3 regions of the Alkaliphilus crotonatoxidans genome follow, and region 2 is predicted to be linked to each of the others. Evidence: riboswitches for the same ligand, from Rfam matches in the RefSeq annotation. Region 2 holds a riboswitch; each other region holds the start of a gene.

Region 1 (3,283 bases), on a different contig from region 2:
TTTAATATGGTGAATATCCTTATAAAAATCCAGATGATCCTCGTCAATATTCAAAATAATTCCAATAAAGGGGTTGAATTTTAGAAAGCTCTCAACATATTCGCAGGCTTCCGTAATAAAATGCTGACTTTCACCAATTTTGATATTCCCGCCAATTTCGTCCAATTCTCCACCAACCATGATGGTAGGGTCCAGCTTGGCATATTCCATCACAAGGGATAATAAAGATGTGGTAGTGGTCTTTCCGTGACTTCCAGCAACTGCAATGGCACGGTCATACATCTTCATAATGAGCCCAAGCATGTGGGCTCGATCAATCTGAGGAATACCCAGCCTTTCTGCCTCCTGGCGTTCACAATTATCTGCCTTAACGGCAGCTGTATAGACAACTAAATCAGCGTCCCTGACATTTTCACACTGATGGCTTAAAAAAATCTGCGCCCCATGACTTCTTAGCTTTTCAATTATGTTAGATTCCTTAATATCTGAGCCGGAAACATGATAGCCATGCTTAAGCAGGATTTCTGCTATTGCACTCATACTGATTCCACCGATACCAATTAAATGAATACGTTGTATTTGGTGGTTTAGATCAAAAGAAATCAAAATCTTCACTCCTCTATCTAAAAAATTATTGCTGTAATAATATTTTTGCCCAAAAAAAGCATATTCTATGATGCTTCACAGGAAATTCATGATACACAGTTAAATAATATGTGATGCTATATTGTATCATAACATAAAAAAATTGTGTAATCACTAAAAAACTTCGATATTTTACCTGATGAATAAGATAATATACTTTTTTATAAAAAATACTTGATTTTTTTCTTTACACCATCTAAAATAAGAAAATATAGGAATATATTTCCTTGTAATAATTTTCATATGTTTGGTGAAAAAGGCAAACCAGTCGAAAGATTGGGACGCAAAGTCAGGAATCTAAGGTATGCATATACGATGATCGTCCGACTGCCACAGTTTAAATTGTGGCAGTTTTTTTATATCATTTTTGTACTATAAAGTTTACGGAGCTAATAAAATATTTAAGGCACAAACGTAAAGGGCAAACCAGTTCGAAAGGCTGGGACGCAAAGTTAGGAATCTAAGGTATGAATCAATACGATGATTGTCCTGCTGCCGCAAAATCGTGCGGCAGTTTTTTGTTTTTGATGGAATGTTAGTCATACCAGACCTAATAAAATATAAAGCGACATACTTAATAATTAATTTATGTTTTAATGATTCAATTGGTACCTAGTACCCTGCCTCATTTAAGCTAATAGATTATCCCTGTCCAAATTTGCCACAGCTCTTATCTCGCCTTTTAAAGGACACAAGTTACTAGAAAAGCAATTTTGCTTCAATAAAACTATATTAAAAAGGGAGGAAGTGAAGGAATGGTAAGAAAAAAAATCAGGAGAAGGAGCTTTAGCCTGATTATTGCCCTACTGGTGGCCTTGATGTTTATGCCCAGCATAGCCTATGGAAATAGCCAATATTACCGCTGGGATGGAACGGGTACCAGGGGCTCAGATTCAAACACCTATCTTTTCCATGTAAGACAGTATAGTAATGGCAAGTATGTAGGGTCAACCATTTATGTCTACTGTGCAGACGAAACCGTCAGGGCACGACAGGATGTTGACTATCGGCTGATCAAGCTTGAAGATGCCGAGTCCATTGGCATCAATGAAGCTAAAGCCAACAAGCTAAGGGCCATAGCCCATGGCTCATACCCCAATATCAGCCTGAATGATTTAAAGAAGGCTGTAGGAAATGTAAACAGCTTAACCCAGGCCCAGGCAATTACTGCAACACAATATGCAATATGGAATCAGACCAACAATTATAGCCCTACCTATTTTCAATTATTAAATCGTAATGTAAAGCGGGTATATGAGTATTTAAAGTCACTGCCCGGTATACCGGCCGCTGATCACCCTGCCGATGTGGGAATCACAAACGTAGCCATTGGCCCAAATGCAGAGGAAGATGTGGAAATTACCTTTAGCTATGGGGCGGATCAAACCAATTACGACGGCAGCTATATTGAGTTAAATCATCAGTACAGTATTGATTTGCAGGGGGTTTATCCAGGAGCAGAGGAAACCGTCAACACTGATAAAGGTATAAAAACAGTAAAAATAACGATTCCCGCTGAGGAATTTCAAGCGGACATCGATTTTCAAGTAGAAGTGAAAGGACATCAAAAAGTCTATGACGCTTTGATTCTACTGCCGGTGGGAGGCGTGAAGCAGTCTCAGACTTTAATAGGCATTACAGGGATGGAAGCTGGAATCGCCCTTTCTGCCATGACCAAGCTTTATTATGAATATACGCCGCCAACCGGAAAAATAACAGTCAATAAGGTTGTTTATGATCATGATAATACAATTGTAGAAGAAGACCAGACTGACTTTACCGTCCATATTTCAGGGCCACAGGGCTATAATGAAATACATACGGTCAGTGCTGGCCGTTCATTGGAAATAGAAAACCTGCCCCTGGGTGAGTACTTGATAACCGAAATTAATATACCCGAAGAATATATACCGATATATGAAATATCACCCGCCGATGGAAGAATTTTATTAACAATTGGAGCCCTGGAAGGTAGCGTTTATGTTTATAATACCAGGGTTCAACCAGAAGACCCGGAAGATCCCGAGGATCCAGAAGACCCAGAGGATCCAGAAGACCCAGAGGATCCAGAAGACCCTGAAGATCCAGAAGATCCAGAAGATCCCGAGGATCCAGAAGATCCCGAAGACCCCGAGGATCCTGAAGATCCGGAAGACCCCGAAGATCCAGAAGACCCAGAAGATCCAGAAGACCCTGAGGATCCAGAAGACCCAGAAGATCCCGAAGACCCTGAAGATCCCGAAGATCCTGAAGATCCAGAAGATCCTGAAGATCCCGAAGATCCAGAAGACCCAGAAGATCCCGAAGATCCAGAAGACCCAGAAGATCCAGAAGACCCAGAGGATCCAGAAGACCCTGAAGATCCTGAAGACCCCGAAGATCCTGAAGACCCTGAAGACCCTGAAGATCCTGAAGACCCTGAAGATCCAGAAGACCCAGAAGATCCAGAAGATCCTGAAGACCCCGAAGACCCTGAAGATCCAGAAGATCCTGAAGACCCCGAAGATCCAGAAGACCCAGAAGATCCTGAAGACCCCGAAGACCCTGAAGATCCAGAAGATCCTGAAGACCCCGAAGATCCAGAAGACCCAGAGGATCCAGAAGATCCAGAGGATCCAGAAGATCCCGAAGATCCTGA
Region 2 (3,283 bases):
AGTAAATAGACCCGACTGGCCTCCTTTAGGTCAATTACATATTGATAATAAGAGTAAAAGCCCTCTGCCGTATTGCCACCGGGGAATAATCGTTTAATGCTTCCCTTCTTCATTGCCTCTCCTCCTCTTAACTAATCAATTCATTCTATCCTATTCCTCCTGGGCTAAAGGTGTGTTTATTTATATACAAGAATTTAATATACCTAATTTCTGCCTTGGTGGCGGTAGCAGTTTATTTTGCCCGCAACAACCTGTTATTATTATTTAAGCTGTTAAATTACTATACTTATATTTCATTGTTGAATTTTGTTATTATACCTGCATTTGTCTTTATTGGTATTTTTCTTAAATGGGCTAAGGGCTGTCGGTAAAAACCTATAAAGATAATCAAAGCGAAGCCTCTTTTTCTATACAATAAAAAAAACCCCCTAATTCAGCATCATAGGTCACTACCAAACATATCATGGATAGCCTGGCCAACCCATTGATCTATGAATTTAGGGATTTAAGTACTGTGCTTTTTACTGCGATCATTTTTTAGATAATTTTTATAAATTCATCCACCAGCAGGGGATCAAATTGTGTACCACGATGTCTTTTTAATTCGGTTATTCCCTCTCCCTTTGTTAACTTCTTACGGTATTCTCTCTCTGAAGTCATGGCATCATAGGAATCGGCTATGGTTACGATTCGCGTTAATAACGGAATTTCTGTTCCTGCTAAACCATCGGGGTACCCCTTACCGTCATACCGTTCATGGTGATTTCTAATGATCGGCAGGGCAGGCTGTAAAAAACTTAAGCTGCTAATCATGGCGCTTCCCTTTACAGAGTGACTTTTAATCATGCTATATTCCTGGTGAGTCAACATGCCCTTCTTTAGTAAAATATCATTGGGTATCGCTAATTTACCTATATCATGAAGTATACTGCCATACTTTAGAATATCCAGCTCTGCTTTTGTCAGATTTAGGTGATGACCAAGCCTTAAGCTATATTTCATAACCCGTTCACTATGCCCCTTTGTGTAGGGGTCCTTTATATTCATCGCCATAACCAAGGAAATTATCATTTCAAAATAGGTTTTCCTTTCCCTTTCCATAAGCTGTTCATTATCCACTATTACTGCATCCATTTTAGTATCCTCTGCTAAAAAGTTAACAAACCCTGCTATCCTTTTTTCTTCTAAGGCGGGTAAATACAACAGCTTTTCAATACCTGCTTCTTTACTTAATTGATTATTAAAAGCCCCTGAGCTATGTTTAAAATCATAACTATGAATAATCCTTAGCTCCTGATTATTTATTATTTGCCGATAGCATGGCTCCCCTTGACTAATTATAACTGGCAAAGCTTTCTCCCCTTTAAGGTTCCTTAACCCATTTATCTTAAAGGAATTATTTACAAGAAATATGGCTGTTTGATCAACACTTAAGAATTCATCCGTACTGAAAATCATCTCATTTAAGAGTTGATTGAACCCTTTGGACTGAAATAGCCTTTCTAAACTGTAATTCCAGTCTTCATAGGAGGCCTGTAGTTCTTCATCCCGATACGAGACTACACCAATAGTTTTATCATGTTGATTGGTTATTTCAATCTTATTACCTCGATTATCTGTCATTTTCAGGGTGTTATCCCCTTTGTCTGCTTTCATTTTGCTGACCAAGCCTGTAACAACCTCGGCAAGATTGCCGATAATTTTATTAAGGTCTAATAATAAAGTAATGATTATGCTCAATAATATGGTATAAAATGAAATTAAAAAAGAGATCAATACTCGATTACTAAAATATAAAAATATTAAAAAGCAAATCAGTAGCAGAAACGTATTGGTTAATAATATTTTTGATTTTATCTTCAATCCCATACCGTACCCCTTACCCTGCATTTTATTATCGAGTCATGGGTTCACCAATAAAAAAAGCGCCTAGTTCATTTTCCCTAGGTGCTATATGTTAAATTTACAAAAAAATATAAATTTTACAGCAACCTGGCAATCATGGAAGTTAACCCTCTTTAGACCCATAGCTTTGCGTCCTTACCTTTCGATAAGTTTGCCAAATTTTATTTAATTTCATAAAAATATACTACATATATAATATATAGTAAATTAGTTCAAATGTATAGGTTTTTTTGTATACTTTTGTTATTTATTTAAACATTCAGTCGTTTTATGTCTAATTAATAGTCAAAAAAAGAGACTTATTTTAAGTCTCGCAACAATAAATTCTATTTATATGGCTGCAATTCTATAGAATCTACCCAAATTGGATTTCTAAAGCCTACGATCTCTAACTTAATTTCTTCCATGCTTACCTTTGGTAACTCCAAATAAACCAGCTTCCAATCATCTTGAACTGTAACAGATTGAGAAAATTCTTCACGGTGCTGTAAATTTCCTTGATTATAAACCATAAGCCGGAGCTTTAAGTTTTCCTCCTGACTGGTTTTAATCAGCATTGAAAGCGTTTCATATTCCTTTGCGTAGAAATTTCTCAGCGTAAAGGTCGGTGAAAGATTCTGATCATTTACAAGCTTGAAGGAGTAGGGTCCCTCATTAAACAGATTAACATCCTTTATAATATTATTTTGCCCCTGGGTGGACAGCGTAAAATATTCGTTATTCTGCGTAATGTTGGCCTCCCTTCCATCCTCCTCTGTATCAAATTTTACCTCCAGTGCCTCAATATGGGGTTCACTCCATTCCCCATTGTTTTGTTGATCCATAATTTTTAAGCTTATGGTATAGGTCCCCTCTTGATTAAAGGATAATTTAGGCTCTCTGTTATCTGAAGTTTGAATGACCTTTCCTTCATAACTGATTTCCCATAGATAGGCCTCGATTGTTTCTTCTCCGGAACCACTGCTTTCATTAACAAGTATCCAATAGGGAGGTTCTTCCTCAATTCGAAAATAAGCCCTGACCTGGCCACCTACAGGGGTATATTCATCTCCCTGAAGGGTCCGTTCAGGCAACCACTTGATGAGACTTGATACACCATAGGCCCCCACCGTTAGCAATAAAAGGATTGCAGCAACTACTGGCCACCGGAAGGTTTTTTTCTCAGGCCGGGGCTGCTCATCTATTTCCCGGTAGGCCTTCATCGGAACTTCTTCAGTCAAGTTATTATCAATACCTTCCATACAATAATGATAAATATAGAGCTTGCGAAAGGTTGCCAGGGCTTCTTTAAGGCTTATATCAGGCTTAGCCTTTAAATCCTCTATAAAAAATTGTACTTCTGCCAAAAGAAGCTCTTCCTGCCTTAATTGACGATATT
Region 3 (3,283 bases), on a different contig from region 2:
TCATAGGGGGAAGCCACAATAGATGAGACAGTTGCCTCTCCCAATATGGGTACAGAAAGCCCTTCAACATGGGAAATGAACTGGCTAACCAGGGCTTTCCCTTCAATTTCAGGGTAGCCCAGGTAATTTTCCACCAGGCTTGTGTTGGTCACCTGCCCCCCAAGACCAGTGGTAATCATACCGACATGAAGCCCCTTTCTTTTAGCATAAAGGGCGGCATTCAGGCCGGCAGGGCCACCGCCAATGATCAGCAAATCATAAATAGAATCGGTACCCAGGGAGGAAGGGCTACTTTTTTCAACATCATAATTCAAATTAAAATCCAGATTTAAATTCATTAATATCACACCTCCATTAATAAAGGGGACGGTACTTGAATATTTGCTGTTTAAAAAAGAGGAAAGCCAATAGGCCCTTATTCTAAACAGGTCTTTGTATAGCATATGGTTTTTCCTCTTAAAGGGTGAAATAATTTTATTTATTATTTAAAATTTTACAGATAGAAGATTCTGAAAGGCCACCAAAAACCTCCCCCAGTTCCTTTAACGATAATATAGAGTTTTTACGAAAATCTCGAATTAATTGATTTCGGTAGTCCTTATCCTTCATAAGCTCCTTCAGTGTAATTCCTCTGGATTCTGCAATTTGCAGCAGCTTATTTTTGGCTTCCCAGGGTGTCTTGAGGCAGCATCGGCAGTTATCCTTCCGATAAAGACAGTTTTCTTCATCCTCCAGCAGGGTCAAATCCTCCTGGTCGATCAGCTGACTGTCGAACAACGGCTCTTTATGATAAATACAATAGCTGTTGTATTTATTATTGTTCTGCCTTCCAACTGCATGTATTTTTGATAAAATTTCCATTAGGGTAAATTTATCTTGTATGAGAAGACTTTTATATCGATCTCGATACAAGTTACCGGTGCTGTTATCAACATACATTGCATAGGATATGTTAATTCCCTTCATAATTTTTGAAATATCGGAACCATTGGCATTTATAATGAGATGATATTCATTGTCCTTTGCAATACAATAGCCATACAGCTTGAATCCGTTTTTTTCCTTAGACTCCATTAAAATGGTTAGAAATTTATCTCGATCTCCTTCATTTTCAAAAAGCTTTCTATTTGATGAACCCCGTTGGGTAATATAATAAATACCATATTCATCCTTTATTCTGGCTGACCTTGGCAGAGCAATCACCCCCCTTTATATTGTTATTATATAACTTCAAAAAACAATAATCAAGTACCGTCCCCTTTTTTATTTTATTTTACCTATCGTTTGTTTGAAATTTGTACCAAAGTCTGATATGATTTTATCATATAGGTTGTGACTTCTATGCAGGAGCCCTGCCTTAGCGGAGCGAATAAATTAAAACAACAAATTATGCAATGAAAATTGGAAGCAAAGAAGAATTCTCTTATCTGGGCACCTTGAGAATTCAGAGCTAGTGGTGCAACCGGCCAATGATTAGTGAGCTAATTATTGGCTTTTTTTGTGTAAAATTTTATTTAAGTTGTTACTAGTAAACGGAGGTGGGTAATATAATCCCCGACAACAAATTTATTTAAGCCTGTTAGGCAGGCTTAGTCAATTCAAATAATGATAGCCTTTGGTTTTACATGTAAATTTTACTGAAGTAATTTAGTTAGATAGGAGAATGAGCTGATGGGGTCAAAAATTTTAATTGTAGATGATGCAGCCTTTATGAGGATGATCTTAAAAAACATATTAACAAACCATGGCCTGGAGGTGGCGGGGGAAGCAGAAAACGGAATAGAGGCCCTTTTGAAGTATAATGAGCTTAAGCCTGACCTGGTAACCATGGATATAACCATGCCAGAAATGGACGGCATACAAGCACTAAGGGAAATTCATAAAAAGAACCCCAATGCAAAGGTGCTGATGTGCTCTGCCATGGGCCAGGAAGCCATGGTGGTGGAAGCCATACGTTCGGGGGCCAAAGACTTCATTGTCAAACCCTTTCAAGAGGATTTAGTGATTGAAAAAATAAAAAAGATTTTAGAATGTTGACAAATAATGAAACCCAGGAAAAGACAAGCAAAAGTGGAGGGAAAAAGATGCAGCAGACCAATGAATTACATCTAAAACAAGGGAGATTTTTAAAGAACAGAAGTATATTGACTAAAATGATTGCGGCGACAACAATAATTTACTTTTTCGTATCGGTTTTTTCTCAGGCAACCCTATTTTCCTTTGTTGAAAATATTGTCTATGATATGGAGCTGGAAAAAGTGAAAAATGCCCATGCTACCGTCTATGATACCTTTACCTCGGCCAGTATAACAAACCAGGCTGCCCAAAGTGCCATGGATGACCAGACCATGATTATCGCAAAGGCAATTGCCAATTCACTGGAGGCCCGGTTTTATACCCCAGAGGAATTGCAGAATATAGCCAAGGAAATGGGAGCCGTAGAAATTCATATTAGCGACGGAAACGGCGTAATTATTGAAAGCTCAGGGGCTTCCTTTATAGGAACAGACCTGGGAGCCGGCGAAAAAAAGCACTATTTTGAAAGGGCCCTTAAAGGTGAAGTAGTGCTGGAGGCAGCACCGGTATTAGGGACAAACCTTATACAGTATGGCTTTTTACCAAGACAGGGGGCTGGCGGAGTAATACAGATCGGCTTTAGCTCTGTTCCCCAGAAAAATGTCTTTGAAGAATCAAGCCCGCAAAATTCTATTGGGCAAACCAAAATTGGTGAAACCGGCCTGGTAATGGCCTTTAATAGTCAGGGCGATATAAAGGTTCACTCCAATGAAACGCTGCTACGGACCTTTATTGAAAACCAGGATTTTTTAAAAACAGTGGTGGAAAATGAACAGGGTGAAATAGATTTTATTGAAAATGGTGTGGCCTATCATGGAATCTACGAAAAAAGGATGGGTCTTTATATTGTGGCAGCCATGGGAATTGAAGAGGTAAAGGCCAAGGCCTGGTCTGTTCAGCGGCTTTCCATGATTTTTGCCGCTATTAGCCTATTGCTGGTGATCCTGGGGGTATACATATTATTTAAAAAATTGATCGCCCATAGGATGAAAGTACTTGTAAAGGAGCTGGAGGCCGTCAGTACCGGTGACTTGACAAGGCAAATTCCTGCCACCGGGCAGGATGAAATGGGGATGATTTTTAACAGCTTTAATCATTCGGTTGCCAGTATGAAGGGATTAATTGACGAGGTATCGGCATCTGCTGAAACGGTGGCGGCCAGCAGTGAAGAATTAACCGCCACCTCGAATCAGCTGACCCATACCGC

Evidence for each region. A riboswitch is a leader RNA that binds a small molecule or an ion and turns the genes downstream of it on or off. The one in region 2 is predicted to bind cyclic di-GMP.
Region 1: it holds a riboswitch for cyclic di-GMP, as region 2 does, so the genes downstream of both, ACYQ1I_RS07310 (thioester domain-containing protein) here and ACYQ1I_RS00315 (HD-GYP domain-containing protein) in region 2, are expected to answer to the same signal.
Region 3: it holds a riboswitch for cyclic di-GMP, as region 2 does, so the genes downstream of both, ACYQ1I_RS12210 (response regulator) here and ACYQ1I_RS00315 (HD-GYP domain-containing protein) in region 2, are expected to answer to the same signal.

What each region holds. Positions count from the first base shown of each region.
Region 1 is NZ_BAAHXS010000004.1:988,390-991,672, forward strand. Features, by position in the region: gene murC (UDP-N-acetylmuramate--L-alanine ligase) at 1-606, opposite strand, end outside; cyclic di-GMP riboswitch class I at 894-980, shown strand; cyclic di-GMP riboswitch class I at 1,056-1,145, shown strand; gene ACYQ1I_RS07310 (thioester domain-containing protein) at 1,401-3,283, shown strand, end outside.
Region 2 is NZ_BAAHXS010000001.1:68,348-71,630, reverse strand. Features, by position in the region: gene ACYQ1I_RS00320 (ATPase) at 1-113, opposite strand, end outside; gene ACYQ1I_RS00315 (HD-GYP domain-containing protein) at 538-1,740, opposite strand; cyclic di-GMP riboswitch class I at 1,984-2,071, opposite strand; gene ACYQ1I_RS00310 (PKD domain-containing protein) at 2,232-3,283, opposite strand, start outside.
Region 3 is NZ_BAAHXS010000006.1:23,977-27,259, forward strand. Features, by position in the region: gene ACYQ1I_RS12200 (NAD(P)/FAD-dependent oxidoreductase) at 1-338, opposite strand, end outside; gene ACYQ1I_RS12205 (transposase) at 475-1,203, opposite strand; cyclic di-GMP riboswitch class II at 1,395-1,477, shown strand; gene ACYQ1I_RS12210 (response regulator) at 1,672-2,037, shown strand; gene ACYQ1I_RS12215 (methyl-accepting chemotaxis protein) at 2,085-3,283, shown strand, end outside.